One region of the Paenibacillus sp. sgz302164 genome, then DNA from elsewhere that is predicted to be linked to it. Evidence: riboswitches for the same ligand, from Rfam matches in the RefSeq annotation. Region 1 holds a riboswitch; each other region holds the start of a gene.

The links. Region 1 has a riboswitch for cyclic di-GMP ahead of AC0LWT_RS01730 (hypothetical protein). Riboswitches for the same ligand answer to the same signal wherever they lie in the genome.
Region 2: it holds a riboswitch for cyclic di-GMP, as region 1 does, so the genes downstream of both, AC0LWT_RS10490 (S-layer homology domain-containing protein) here and AC0LWT_RS01730 (hypothetical protein) in region 1, are expected to answer to the same signal.
Region 3: it holds a riboswitch for cyclic di-GMP, as region 1 does, so the genes downstream of both, AC0LWT_RS26290 (S-layer homology domain-containing protein) here and AC0LWT_RS01730 (hypothetical protein) in region 1, are expected to answer to the same signal.
Region 4: it holds a riboswitch for cyclic di-GMP, as region 1 does, so the genes downstream of both, AC0LWT_RS05300 (S-layer homology domain-containing protein) here and AC0LWT_RS01730 (hypothetical protein) in region 1, are expected to answer to the same signal.

The regions. Positions count from the first base shown of each region.
Region 1 is NZ_JBVYOL010000001.1:395,331-398,708, forward strand. Features, by position in the region: gene AC0LWT_RS01715 (hypothetical protein) at 77-202, opposite strand; gene gloA2 (SMU1112c/YaeR family gloxylase I-like metalloprotein) at 192-584, opposite strand; gene AC0LWT_RS01725 (DHH family phosphoesterase) at 722-1,636, opposite strand; gene AC0LWT_RS01730 (hypothetical protein) at 1,778-2,083, opposite strand; cyclic di-GMP riboswitch class I at 2,176-2,268, opposite strand; gene AC0LWT_RS01735 (MDR family MFS transporter) at 2,391-3,378, opposite strand, start outside.
Region 2 is NZ_JBVYOL010000005.1:168,402-171,779, forward strand. Features, by position in the region: gene AC0LWT_RS10490 (S-layer homology domain-containing protein) at 648-1,925, opposite strand; cyclic di-GMP riboswitch class I at 1,979-2,089, opposite strand; gene AC0LWT_RS10495 (hypothetical protein) at 2,394-2,792, opposite strand; gene nfi (deoxyribonuclease V) at 3,068-3,378, shown strand, end outside.
Region 3 is NZ_JBVYOL010000017.1:159,039-162,416, reverse strand. Features, by position in the region: gene AC0LWT_RS26295 (amidohydrolase family protein) at 1-863, opposite strand, end outside; cyclic di-GMP riboswitch class I at 1,155-1,266, shown strand; gene AC0LWT_RS26290 (S-layer homology domain-containing protein) at 1,322-1,867, shown strand; gene AC0LWT_RS26285 (hypothetical protein) at 2,428-2,628, shown strand; gene AC0LWT_RS26280 (metal-dependent hydrolase) at 2,707-3,378, opposite strand, start outside.
Region 4 is NZ_JBVYOL010000002.1:405,239-408,616, reverse strand. Features, by position in the region: gene AC0LWT_RS05300 (S-layer homology domain-containing protein) at 1-932, opposite strand, end outside; cyclic di-GMP riboswitch class I at 988-1,099, opposite strand; gene AC0LWT_RS05295 (SGNH/GDSL hydrolase family protein) at 1,782-2,423, opposite strand; gene AC0LWT_RS05290 (glycoside hydrolase family protein) at 2,640-3,378, shown strand, end outside.

The DNA of each region.
Region 1 (3,378 bases):
TCTGCAAAAAAATCCCGCGACGACCTGTCCAGGAAGCTGCATGCGGCAGCTTTTGGCGCAAATCGACGGGGATTTTTTATTTTAGCCACCACCAAATCAGCAAACCCCACACCAGCGCCGACAGCAGCACGCTCCACAAGCAGCCTTTGGCAAAGCTCAGCTTGGATTTGTGCTCCGTTTCCCGATTCGGATTATTCGGCATATTCGACGAGCTCCAACGGCAGGCCATCCGGATCTGCAAAGAACGTGAATTTGTTTCCCGTAATCGGATCGATGCGGACCGGTTCTACTGAAATGCCTTTGCTTTCAAGCTCTTCGACGCTCTGGGCCATGTCGGCTACGGCGAATGCAAGATGTCTGAGTCCGCGCGCTTCCGGGCGGTTGACGCGTTCCGGCGGATCGGGAAAAGAAAACAGTTCGATCTGCCCGTCATCACCGATCTGCAAATCGAGCTTGTAAGACTTTCTCTCCTCACGATAAGATTCGTGAATGATCTTGAGCCCAAGCAGCTCGACATAAAAACGTTTCGATGTTTCATAATTCGAGCAAATGACCGCTACATGATGAATTCGCTGCAAATTCACGTCCTATCCCTCCGTTTTCTCTATTTATCTACACCTATCTCCTATTATCATAACGTCAGCGCATTCACCTGCGCAATAACATCACTGAAAAAAGCCGCTCTCCGGGATTTCCCCTTCCTGCGGCTGCAAGTTAATTCTTAACCGTCATTTCTCATCGTGGCGATAATTTGCTCCAGCACCTCGTTCGCGTTTTCGTAAGGAACTTGGCACGTCCCCGCCACATGATGCCCGCCACCGCCGTTTTTGAGCATGAGCGTGCCTATATTCGTTTGCGAAGTGCGGTTGACGATGCTGTGCCCGCAGGCGATTACGCAGTTTTGTTTGTTGCGCCCGTCGACGACCCAGATTGAAATATTTTGCTCCGGATAGAGCGCATAGACCATGAAGCGGTTGCCTGGATAAATCGTTTCCACGTCTCTGAGATCCGTTACGATGACATTGCCCTCCGTACGCGTGTACTTGCCGAGCATTTCGCGGTATAAAGCATCAAGCTCAAAATAACGGTTAACCCGCTCTTTGACATCAGGCAGTTCCATGATTTCATGGACAGACATCGTTGCGCAGTGCTCCACGAGGTCCTCCATCAACTGGTAGTTGCTGATCCGGTAATCGCGGTAGCGTCCGAGCCCGGTGCGGGCATCCATAATGAACGAAAGAAGATCCCAGCCCTGCGGCTTCAAAATATCCTCTTGGCTGAACTGGGCGGAATCCGCTTTGTCCACGCCTTTCATAATATCGTCGATATTGCCGAAAACGGCTTTGCCCCCGTAGTAGTCGTATACGACTCTGGCCGCGCTCGGCGCGATCCGCGTCTCTCCCTCGAACTCGACCCTCTTCCCCATCCGCTCCAACTCGCTGGAATGATGATCGAACCAAAGGCCGCAACCCGGCACATAAGGAACGTTCGCCAAAATATCGTTAGACGTCACTTCGATCAGGCCGTCCTGCACATCTTTGGGATGTACGAATTTCATTTCGTCTACCATGTTCAATTTTTTGAACAGCATCGCGCAAACAAGCCCGTCAAAATCCGAACGAGTGATCAACCTCATGTTATGTATCCTCCAATTAGTCCTGCAGAACTACTTTATTTTCCATCTATTATAGCGTCACTGTCAACAAGTGACAACGATTTTTGACAAATCCAACAAATCTTTAGAATGCCCCGCAGGCAAAAGAAAAGAACGGTAAGCCTAAACAGGCTGAACCGTCCTCATTTTGAATGTTAGACATTGGAATAGTCTGGAAAGGAACGCTTCCACTTGAGATAACGGCGGAAATTTTACGGAAAGCTTTACTTCGCCCTTCCAGTAAAAGATCAAAATGCTGCTGCTCCGGCCGTGAAACATTTCTATATCCCAGCAAGTTTCTTTCAGCGCGTATTCTTCACGGTTAATCATCAACTTCGGTCCATCCGAGGATGGTACCAGACGGGCAACATGGTTACCACACAGCGAAGTAATTACTTCTTCTTCATTTTGCATCCATTCAGGCTGCATGCTGCTGGATCCTCCCTTTGTTTTATTGTTTCATAAGCAAAACCCCACCTACGTCTGAAAAGGAGGGGGGAACTGTTATCGTCGCCCTGACTTTCGGCTGCTGGCTGGCATCGTGTCCCCTGACGAACAAGGAAGCCCCTGTAGCTTTGCGTCGCTGGCTTTCGCCAGGTTTGCCATTATCGAGCCATATCGAAAGCTGTCAAATCATCGCTTTTTACTACTATCAAGGATAAGGTATGTTTTGGCGAATTCGAATACTCTGTTATACCTATTTTACAATATTATATTAGGTAATTAGAACCATTTTTCAAAGTTGTTCTTTTTTAGACACATTCCCGACCCGGTGAAAGCGCTGAGATCCGCGCGTATAAAACAAATTTCCGCCTATTGTCACGACAGCCATAACGAGGAACAATACGTGCCCTCCGTAATAAACCAGCAGCAATCCGCCCACCCACGGCCCTATAAAATGGCCCAAATTCGTAAACGTCTGCGCGCCGAAATACGTTCCTTTCATATGCTCGGGAGCCAGCTTATCGATTAGCAGGCTGGCGGCGGGATAGTTCAAAATTTCCCCCATCGTAAAAACGACCATGGAGACGACCAGAAGAAAAGTCGTATGCGACAAGGCAAAGCCGACATCTCCGAGCGCGAACATGACGTTGCCAACCGTTACCGCCATAAGCGGGCTGTATTTTTCCGCCCAGCGGGTCAGCGGAATCTGCATCGCGATCACCGCTATCGCGTTCACGCTCATGAGCAGCGCGAACATTTGCACGCCGTCGGCGAAGCTTTTTTGCATATACTGGGACAGCGTCACCATCACCTGCGAATAGCCGATTGCTCCGATAATCCCGCCGATCGTGTAGTATCTGAAAGAAATGTCGCTGCGGATAACGGTCCAGGCCGAGGCGAAAGTCACCGGGGCTTTCTTCTCCCCTTCAATTTGCTTGATGCCGAAAACCGACAGCAGCACGCACAAAGTCACCAGGTAAATAAAATAAACGATGCCCGTAAGAAGAAAAGGCAGCGAACCGTCCAGCGTCGCGAAATACGCCCCCAGCAAAGGACCCACGGCTACGCCGACGTTAATCGCCATGTAGCGCATGGAAAAAACTTTGAACCTTTTGTCCGGTTCCGTGAGGTCGGCCATTAAAGCCTGCGATACGGGCTCATAAAAGGAGCGGCATAAGCCGTTGACCATGTTCAGCAGCATGAACAGCAGCGGCAGCTTGACGAAGGCAAAGCCCGTAAAGACGACGGCCCAGCCCAAAAGCGCCGCAAGCATAATCACT
Region 2 (3,378 bases), on a different contig from region 1:
CACGCTGTTAATTTGCACATAGTCAACAGGAACTATAATATTTGAATCGTTAGACATTTCCGTTGGCTTTGGAACCCTTCTAAAAGTATTCCATGGAGCTTTAGAAGGAATTTCGGGCAAACCATATGAATCATTAGGTATAGAAGAATCATTCGCGGCTCTGTTAGTATCCCCGTCATCATCAGCAAATGTCCAAGGCCAACCGAGAACCCAGTTAAAGTTTCGATTCCATTTAAACACACCGACAGGTGAACGCTTGTTCCTTGCATTAAAATCCGAATGATTTCCATATATTGCATCAGGATACTTATAAACAGTGCCACTTTCTAAGGTTAATTCATACCTTGCTGTATCTGTACCTGGATCGACTAATACAACTTTATCAATTTGTGCCGGATCGCCTCCGACATCAATTGTGGAAGGGCTTGGATTGAAATACTCTTGTGGCAGCCATTTCCCGGCGTACGAAATACCATCAATGGTAAAGTTATCGTTGTACCCCCCTGGCGCACTTAATGTTGCTGTGACCGTCGGAGGCGTGCCCGTAGCACTAGCTTTGTCAGGGTAAATAATGATGGATAAGACATTGCCAAAAAACAATATCATGAAGAGGAATATACCTATCTTTTTTTTCATGTTAAGAACCCTTAATTTTGGTTGTAATTATAATCAGGAGCAGACAAAACAACCTCTACATACTTGCCTCCGAATTGTTGAGGTTGGCTAAACTCTAGGCCAATGTTTGGTATTTTTTTTTCGACAACTAGATTACCCTTTGGAATAACAAAGCCGTTAATATACTCCTGATCACGTAGATCTTCCCACTCATGCCCAGGATAGTTCATTTCAATTTGAAAATCCCCTTTTTTGGATTTTGAATATAGCTGCTCGCTTGCGTCAAGAATACTCGGATCATCGCTAGGAGTTTCAGAAACAAGTTTGGCAGTCATTTCGATTCCACTCTTGTAGTACAATGGTGTAATTCCGTATTTTTTTTCTAAAGTCAAGCGATTCATCGCAACAAGAACATATGCGCCACTGTTTATGTTCCTATATTTCCCATCCTTGTGACTTACCCATTGCAAATCATCGGGAATATAGCTGCGGAAAGGGTCGTTTGGATCATCAAGGTCAACGACAATGACTTCTTTTGCCGTTGACCTTACATTTCCATTATCAGAAGCGAAGTCCAACACATCGGGTTTAAACTCACGGATCGGTTTCCCAAAATATCGTGGGAGCATAATCATGATATTTGTTCGATGCCATGTGACCTCTGCCCTCGAAACAGCATGTTTGTCAGATTTGAGTGTATTACCATTTTTAATATCAAGTATGCGCTCAATAATGGCCACCGCCTGTGCACGTGTCGTCGTTTTATCCTCCCCGAGCGTGCCGCTGTCGTCCAGACCGGCGATCAGCCCGGCTTTCGTCGCCAGGTACATCCACTTCTTGTCATCCGTGTTATTGTCGCCGGTAGCTGCGCGAACCGCTATGCGCGCCATTTCGTAGCGAGTCATCGGCGTATTCCAATCCCCGCTCGTAAAGTCACTCCATTGATGTATTCCCACACTGACCGCCGCGTTAATGTACGGCAAATACCAGTCATTGCCAGAGGTAACGCCAGAAACCGAAAGTTGAAGTGTGGTATCGACCATTTTGATAAATTCGGCGCGCGTCACTTGTTCGTTCGGTTTGAAAGAATGGTCTTGGTAACCTTCGACATAGCCTTTTTGAATGGCTCCAGCTATGGTTGCTTCCGCCCAATGCCCTTTCGTATCGCTGAAGCTGCCTGTGGATGCCGTACCGGCGGCATTTGTTGTTTTCGTGCCTGGCGTAGCGGCGGTTGAATCAGCTTGGACATCGGGAATTGAAGTCCCAAGTAATGCAATAACCGCTAGCGATGTAATCAAATGAACTCTCATTTTTATACCTCCATAGTAAAAAATTTGCTTTTCAAAACAAAAAAACCAACGCCTTTGGCGGCCCGGCTGCCGTTTCTATAAGGAATGTCTGGCGACACACACCCCATAGAGTAGGCCCGTGGCTTTGCGTCCCTGTCTTTCGATCAGGTTTGCCTTTTCAATTTCACTTGGTCTTTCAGGTATTTAAAACTATAAAAATAGTGCATTAGATCTAATTAAAATCCCATATTAACCCATAATATAACATATTTTCACAAAAATTTTATAACTTGCACCGAACATGAGCATTGCCTTTACGAATTCCATCCATTGCCCCAAGGGAAAATACAGCGCCGCGCCGTTTTTACGATCATGACCTCCAGTTGCAAAAAACAAGGCCAATTACATCAAATTAGGGACAATATTTGACCAAATCCTGCTAATTTAGCAAATACTATGACTGCTACTTATCAATTTCTTATCATCGCCTCATGGTGCTGGAAACCCCCACATAGGCACTTTTACTTCATAGAATTTTTTGATATCACTTTTTTCTACCCACTTTTCGTATTCAAAACGATCCACTTCTACAAATTCATACTTTTTTATAATGTCTGGTCCGTGCATACCACTGCCCAACAATAACCTGTTGGAGTCTTCTTGAAAAACAGGAAATTCAAGACCATCGAATATCACAGCATTTCTTACATCGTATATCGACTGAATCTCGTTTTTTTCGACACGTTTACAATAATGTCCCGTACTATCAAGAGTAAAACCTAAGCTACTCTCAACATGTTCTTTTGTGAACAATTCATAATCGTTCGGATTGTGTTCGATAACTTCGTACTCTCGCCCTTGATATAACGCCCAAATACCATTTCGCATAAAAATACCTCCGATTTTAAGTTCAATTTCCGAAGCATAAGCTCTTTCATCTGTGACATATACGATCCATTGATTACCTTAAACCTTAATTCCTACTTCATTTTCTCTTAATGGATGTTCATCAAACCAATTGAATCGTTCTAACATCTCTATTTCAATTATGTCCTTTGCTTCCTGCTCTGTCATGTTTCCAGCCTCCTTTTCATCCGAAACATGGTAAACTCCTCGTATGAGAAGACGATAATCTTTTAATATACAAATAAAAGGTGGTTTCAATGGAGCCAATATTCATTCATCCGTGGGAATTAAGCGAAGAAGAGGTAATTTCCATACAAAATAATTTAGCTGAAAAGGTCATTAAAAAAGACCAATATGATGAAGTAAAATATGTTGCCGGAGTTGATGTAGCTTATTGCAAACGAAGTGATATTTTAATTGCAGCATTAGTCATTTTGGAGTCGACATCATTAAAACTAGTGGAATCAGTAGTAATTGAAGATACAGTTCGATTTCCATATATCCCCGGATTATTTTCATTCAGGGAGTTACCCCCAATCATTAAGGCGTTTAAGCAAATAAAAATAAA
Region 3 (3,378 bases), on a different contig from region 1:
GGATACCCGTGCCCCATCATCATTTCCACCTCGGGAGTAACGGATATCGACGCTCCTGAATCTGCGAGCATTTTGTATTCGTCATAGCCCATTGTATTTGCATGTACCATATTTAAATCGGGGCCAAGCAAACCGGCTTTATATAGCTTTTCAACGGATCGGTCATCCGGCCCCCAACTGCCGAAGCCAATATGCATGGAACATACCGCACCCAGTTCTCTGGCAAGCTGGATTTCCTGAACCGATGTATCCCAGTGACTAAATTCCGGTCCTCTAATGGCTAACCCCATCGTTAATAATTGATCATCGGAGGAAAAATACTGCTGTTTTACGCGGCGCACATCGTCAGTAACCATTTTTTTGCTATCACGGTTCCAATATTCGGTTTCACCGGAAGCTCCGTACGCGAACACGGCACGAATGCCGGAATGCTGCAAGCCGCGAATCAATTCGTCCGCATGATCGGGAGAATAAATCATCGTCCAATCCAAAAGAGTGGTTACGCCGGCATTGAGCGCTTCCAAAGCTCCCAACAGGTTAGCGGCATAACAATCCGCGGGCCGCAGCCTGCTTCCAAACCCGCCATAATAAATGTTTTGCAAATAGGTAGGCAACGACCAGTCGGCGCCTATAGTTCGCACCAAAGATTCCCAAACGTGCCGATGGGTATCCACCAATCCCGGCATGACAATCATATCCGTTGCGTCGACCATTTCACAATCCGATACTTCGAGATCTTCTTGAATCGTTGCAATGACAGAGTCTTCTACTAAAATGTCCGCTTTCTTAAAATCCCCTAAAGATTTGTCCATCGTCAAAACGCAGCCGTTTTTAATTAAGTAACGTCTACTCAACCTTCCCATCTCCTTTGACAAATGAATGGATTTTACAAAAGTGATGATGAAAAACGAATTTACATCTAATGCTTACAAAAAAAATATTACATAATTTAACATATTTGGTCAAGACTTAATTATGACACTTGCTCAAACGTAGCTCTAAGCTATGATGAAGAAAGAAAAAGATCGGCGCGTGTTCAAGTAGGTGCAAGAAATAAATATTTTGTGGAAATATGTTAGATTATGGGTTAATATGGGACTTGTATTAAATCTTATGTACTATTTTTATAGTTTTAAATGCCTATGAACCAACTGAACACGAAAAGGCAAACCTGTTCGAAAGACAGGGACGCAAAGCCACGGGCCTACTTCTACGAGGGATATGTCGTAAGACATTTCTCGGAGAAACGGCAGCCGGGTTGCCGAAATCGGTTGGTTTTTTGATTTGAGAAAAGTAAATTCATTCCTTTGGGGGTATACAAATGAAAGTATATTGGATTGCATCACTGGCAACTGCCGCACTACTTGGAACTTCCATTCACGCTGCCGGGGCCGATTCTACCACTGCTGCGCCGGGAACAAAAGCGATAACTACCGCCGGTACGGCTTCCACAGGCAGCTTCAGCGACACGAAAGGACATTGGGCGGAAACGACCATCGCTGGAGCCATTCAAAAAGGCTATGTCGACGGCTATCAAGACCATTCTTTCAAACCGAACGAAAAAGTGACGCGCGCCGAGTTTATCAAAATGGTCGATACCGCGCTTCATCTTTCGGTTTCCGGCGCCGCCAGTGGCAGTGACTGGTATTTGCCGTACATTAACGCGGCGGTCACCGCGGGGATTCATCAATGGAGCGACTTTACGAGCGGAGACTGGAATACGCCGATGACGCGTCAAGAAATGGCGCGCATAGCGGTTCGGGCGGCTACCGGCGACAAGAACGCGGATGACAAGAAGTGGATGTACCTTGCGACGAAAGCCGGGCTGATCACCGGCCTGGACGATAGCGGCACACTAGATCGATGAGGTTTATTTTGTTTGCTTCGATGATGAGAATTTTGATATATATCGTAATAAGCTCGATAAGTATTAGGAAAATTTCCCACTAGCTGCAGTTAAGTCTTATTTTTTTGAATTACAGGAGTTGATCTAAAAATGGAGGATGCCCTACCACTTCAACCAAACGATATTAACGACGATCTGGCTCTTTCAATTGTAAGGGCCGTCCTAGATGACTTACAGGGTAGATACGGACTTGATCGAATGATTCTAGGTGGTTCTGACCGAGACGATCAAGAGACCCTCATTTCCATGTTTGAGCATTGGAGGAAATTGGTTTCCCAAAAGCTTTATTTATAGGGATTGATCACGGAAGAATTTAAAGCAAAGACCATTTGATTTGTTAAAAATATGCCATTCTATATTCCCGTTAACATAATCAAATTCCCATGAAAATTCGATCATTTTTCTCCATAAACTTCTTTCTACCTTCACTAATCTCACTGAATACTCACACGGGTCAAAATTTATAAAATTTAATTCGTCCCATTTTTTTCAATTTCATGGAATTTTTCTTAAGAGGTGCTGTGGGGGAAGGTTACGTTCAGCAGGATCACCGCGAGGCGATAGCGCAAGCGCTGCACGAAGCGGGCGACGACTGTGACGCTTGCGTGCTCATTCTGAGCAATGTGCGTGAGAAATATCAAGTATGGAACGGCGTGAAGATTCCTTTCGACGATGCCGAGGTTGCGAGAGAAATCATAGCAGGCATGCGAGCTTATGAATAGTTCTCATGCGCAAGCCGGGCGGCTTCAGACTGCAGTCCAGAGTTTACGACCCTGGACAGTTACAATAGGAAACTTGAGTTAGTCGTGTCTTATAACTTTAATCCACTTGTCATTAATAAATTGAAATACTTCCATCTGATCTGGGCTACCGGCATAAATAAACTTTCCTTGTGGAGTATTTTTGTAGTAAAGTACCGGTAAATATTTTTCATTATCCAAAGTGCTCTCCCGGTAGATCGTACTATAAGCTTCTTTTACAATTCCCGGTTTCGAAAAGATAACATTAAATTGTGTGTCTACGGCATTTCCGAATAGCGACACCGTCCCCTTGATAACCCTATATTCTCCTACAACATCAAATGACCAATATAGCCAATTCATCGGATTGTACTTATTAAATAAATTCGTTGTTCGAGGACTAACCTGATATTGAGTAGAAGTTTGATCTTCGTATAGTGTCCTTATCATTGCATCGGTGTTCCATTTGGAATAACTCCTTAATCCCAGATAGCCAAATACAAAGACCAATAGCAAATACAACATTCTCTTGCCTCCGGGTCTAAACAATACAAAGAGCAGTCCTATTAAAAGTGGCACCCATATCCAAGGATCTCCCAGATAGATAATATTCGCACTAAAACCTTCAACATATAATGGGTATAGTAAAGGGGTTTCATGCCCAAGATAGTCCATGAATAAGTGCCCAGTAATTAATGCGGCAATGAATGAAAACCATAACTTAATAAAATT
Region 4 (3,378 bases), on a different contig from region 1:
CAGTTTTGGTCTATTGTCTCGTAATCCACATTCAGTATCTGATTGCCAAACTGTGATACGAGTTTAACCCATCGATCGACTGTATCCCTAGAGTAATATCTGGAATCATGGATGATTTCCTTTGCAGTAAAACGGGTCAAATCCGTCTGAAACGGATGTTTATGTTCGTACATTTCATTGGGAATATCCTGTAGGATGTAAGGGAAATCACCGCTATTCGACGGCAGATTTGTTGTGCGAATCGCGCGTCCCCAAGGATCTTTGGGGGCATTCGTGGATTGCTCCGCACTGGCAACGGCTTTTTCATCGACGGCCAGCGAATGACCTCCCTTAACAGTCAAAATGCGTTCAATTGTCGTTACCGCCTGAGCCCGTGTCGTCGGTTGGTCTTCCCCGAGCGTACCCCTATCATCTAGATCGGTAATCAGACCGGCTTTGGTCGCTAGATACATCCACTTCGTGTCATCAATGTTCTTGTCGGCGGTTGCGGCCCTAACAGCCGTTCTGGCCATTTCTTGACGCGTCATCGGCGTGTTCCAATCCCCGCTCGTAAAATCGCTCCGCTTATAAATCCCCGCGTTGGTCGCCGCGTTAACGTAAGGCAAGTACCAGTCATTACCTTCGGTTACCCCTGAGATTGGAATATGAAGCGCGGTATCGACCAGTTTGATAAACTCGGCGCGCGTCACTTTTGCATTCGGTTTGAAGGAGTGGTCCTGGTATCCGTCGACATATCCTTTTTGTACCGCGCCGGCGATGGTCGTCTCCGCCCAATGCCCTTTTGTGTCGCTGAAGCTGCCTGTAGAAGCCGTACCGGTGGCATTTGTTGTTTTCGTGCCTGGCGTAGCGGCGGTTGAATCAGCTTTGACATCCGGAATTGAACTTCCCAGTAGTGCAACAACTGCCAGTGATGTAATCAAATGGGCTCTCATTTTTATGCCTCCATAGTAAAAAAATTACTTTTCCCAAAATAAAAAACCAACTGCCTTTGGCGGCCCGGCTGCCGTTTCCCCGAGGGAAGTCTAGCGACTTGTACCCCGTAGAAGTAGGCCCGTGGCTTTGCGTCCCTGTCTTTCGAACAGGTTTGCCTTTTCAATTCCACTTGGTTCTTAGGTATTTAAAACTATAAAAATAGTACATTAGATTTAATATGAGTTCCATATTAACCCATAAACTAACATATTTCCACAAAAAAAATTATACCTTGCGCTCAACGCGTTTGTTTTACACCCCCCGCTAATTAGCTTTACAGCTTTTAGGTGATCGCTACCTTCAAAAAAAGATTCATCGACACGCCCAAAATAAAAAGCCACCCCCATCGTCGTAAGATGGTACGCAGCTTTTCGGTCTGGCGTGCTAGAACCGGCGGCACATCTGCCTAGCAACACAAAGAAAACCTGCAAAAGTGCAGGTTTTTGCTCGTTGATAGGCTGGCAATGAAACAATTCCTGCAAATGTGCAGGCTTTTCATCGAACACGTGGACCTCAGGCTCGTTTAAGCGAAAATTCCTGTATAATCGCAGGCTTTTCGCCAAAACGAGCCACTTTCATGGAAAAATCCTGCACTTTTGCAGGTTTTCGGGCTGCCTGTGCCTATGCCGATGCTGTGCCTACGCCTATGCCGTGCCAATGCCAACACCCAGCCGCTTCATGAATGACCGCGCCCCAAATCAGCTCCCCCCTGGCTGCCCCAGCAAACGCCACCCAAACCGCGCAGCTTCCAGCGCGCGGCGTTGCACCGCATGACGGCAGCCGGCCGACCATTCCACAATCTCCCGGAATCACTTGTTTCCGGGAAAAGGCACCATAACGGCCTTCAGCCATGTCACGGCCATCAGCATGTCCCCGAGCGGGTTCATATGTACGCCGTCGGTAGTCGAATCTTTGCCTGTTTCACTCGCGATAAAATCGATAAACGCTTGATGCGTGGGCACCAGGATCGCGTCGAACTGTCCGGCGAGCCGGTTGACGATGTCCACGTAAGGGCGCAGCAGCACGTTTCCCGTCGCATCCGGGTACTCCTTGATCACCGTAGGCTGCATGAGGATCGGGCGGCAGCCGGGTATTTGCTTCGTTTGTTCCAGCAAGTGACGGTATACCGCTTCGAATTTGTCGGGGTACACCTGCTCCTCATCCGGTGAGTCCAATTGCCGCCACACGTCGTTGATGCCGATCGAAACCGATACCCACTGCGGCCGGTGATCGAGCACATCGAGCGTCCAGCGTTTTTCCAGGTCGGTCACGCGGTTGCCGGAAACGCCTTCATTTATGATTTTCAGCGAAAGATTCGGGTACGCCGCCGTCAAGTAATCGTGAATCAGGCGAACATAGCCCGACCCGAGCTTCAGGGGATCTTTTTTTCTTCCTTTGTCAGTGATGCTGTCGCCGATAAACACGATCTTGTCCTTGGCTTTAAACGGCACGGTAACGCCTCCTCATGTTGCCGCCGGCAAACGGGCGGCTTTTTACCCCCTCATCCTACGCCGGGTTGTCTGCCAAGTCAATGCGGCCGGCGGCCGAAGGTAGCATCGACCTATATATCGGATACAATCCCCCCCACAGCATGAAAGCGGTTAATTGTAAGCTGAAAATGGCAATATCCGCGATAAAAGCCAGCGAAAATAAAGGAGCGTGCCGCATTGCAAATCCAGCCCTATATGACGCCTTACAAATTGGGCGCGCCGGTTCTTGCCGGCTCCGGTAAACCCGGCCATTTCGATGAACGAGCCGTGGATTGTCCCTTCGTTTTTCAGCATAACGATATGTTTTACATGATGTATGTCGGATTCGACGGCATCGGCTACCAGACGGCTTTGGCCGTCAGCAAAAACCTGCTCGACTGGGAGCATCTGAGCGTCATTTTACAGCGCAACGAGCATGGGGCCTGGGATTCCGTCAATATAGCCGGGACGTGGATTTTGAAAGAGAATCGCATCGATGCCCCTCCCGTTCTGAAAAAATGGAACGACAAATACTGGCTCGTCTACCACGCCTATCCCGAAACCGGGTACGAAGAGGGCTCGGCGAAAATCGGAATTGCCTGGACGGAGGACGAGCGGCTGCTGGAGTGGCACAAATGCCCGGATCCGATTTTGACCCCCGAGGAAGGCGCAGATTGGGAAAAAGGCGGGCTCTATAAAGAATGTCTGATTGAGCATGAGGGCACATTTTATTTGTTCTATAACGCCAAAAACAAAAATAAAGGCAGATGGATCGAACAGACGGGAGTCGCCTTCTCCCGGGACTTGCAGCAATGGCAAAGATACGAGCGCAATCCTGTACTGCCCGTGACTCCGGACGAATGGGACTGCGGCTTCGCCAGCGATCCGTGCGTGCTGCACGACCCCGACCGCGGCCTGTGGGTCATGTATTACTTCG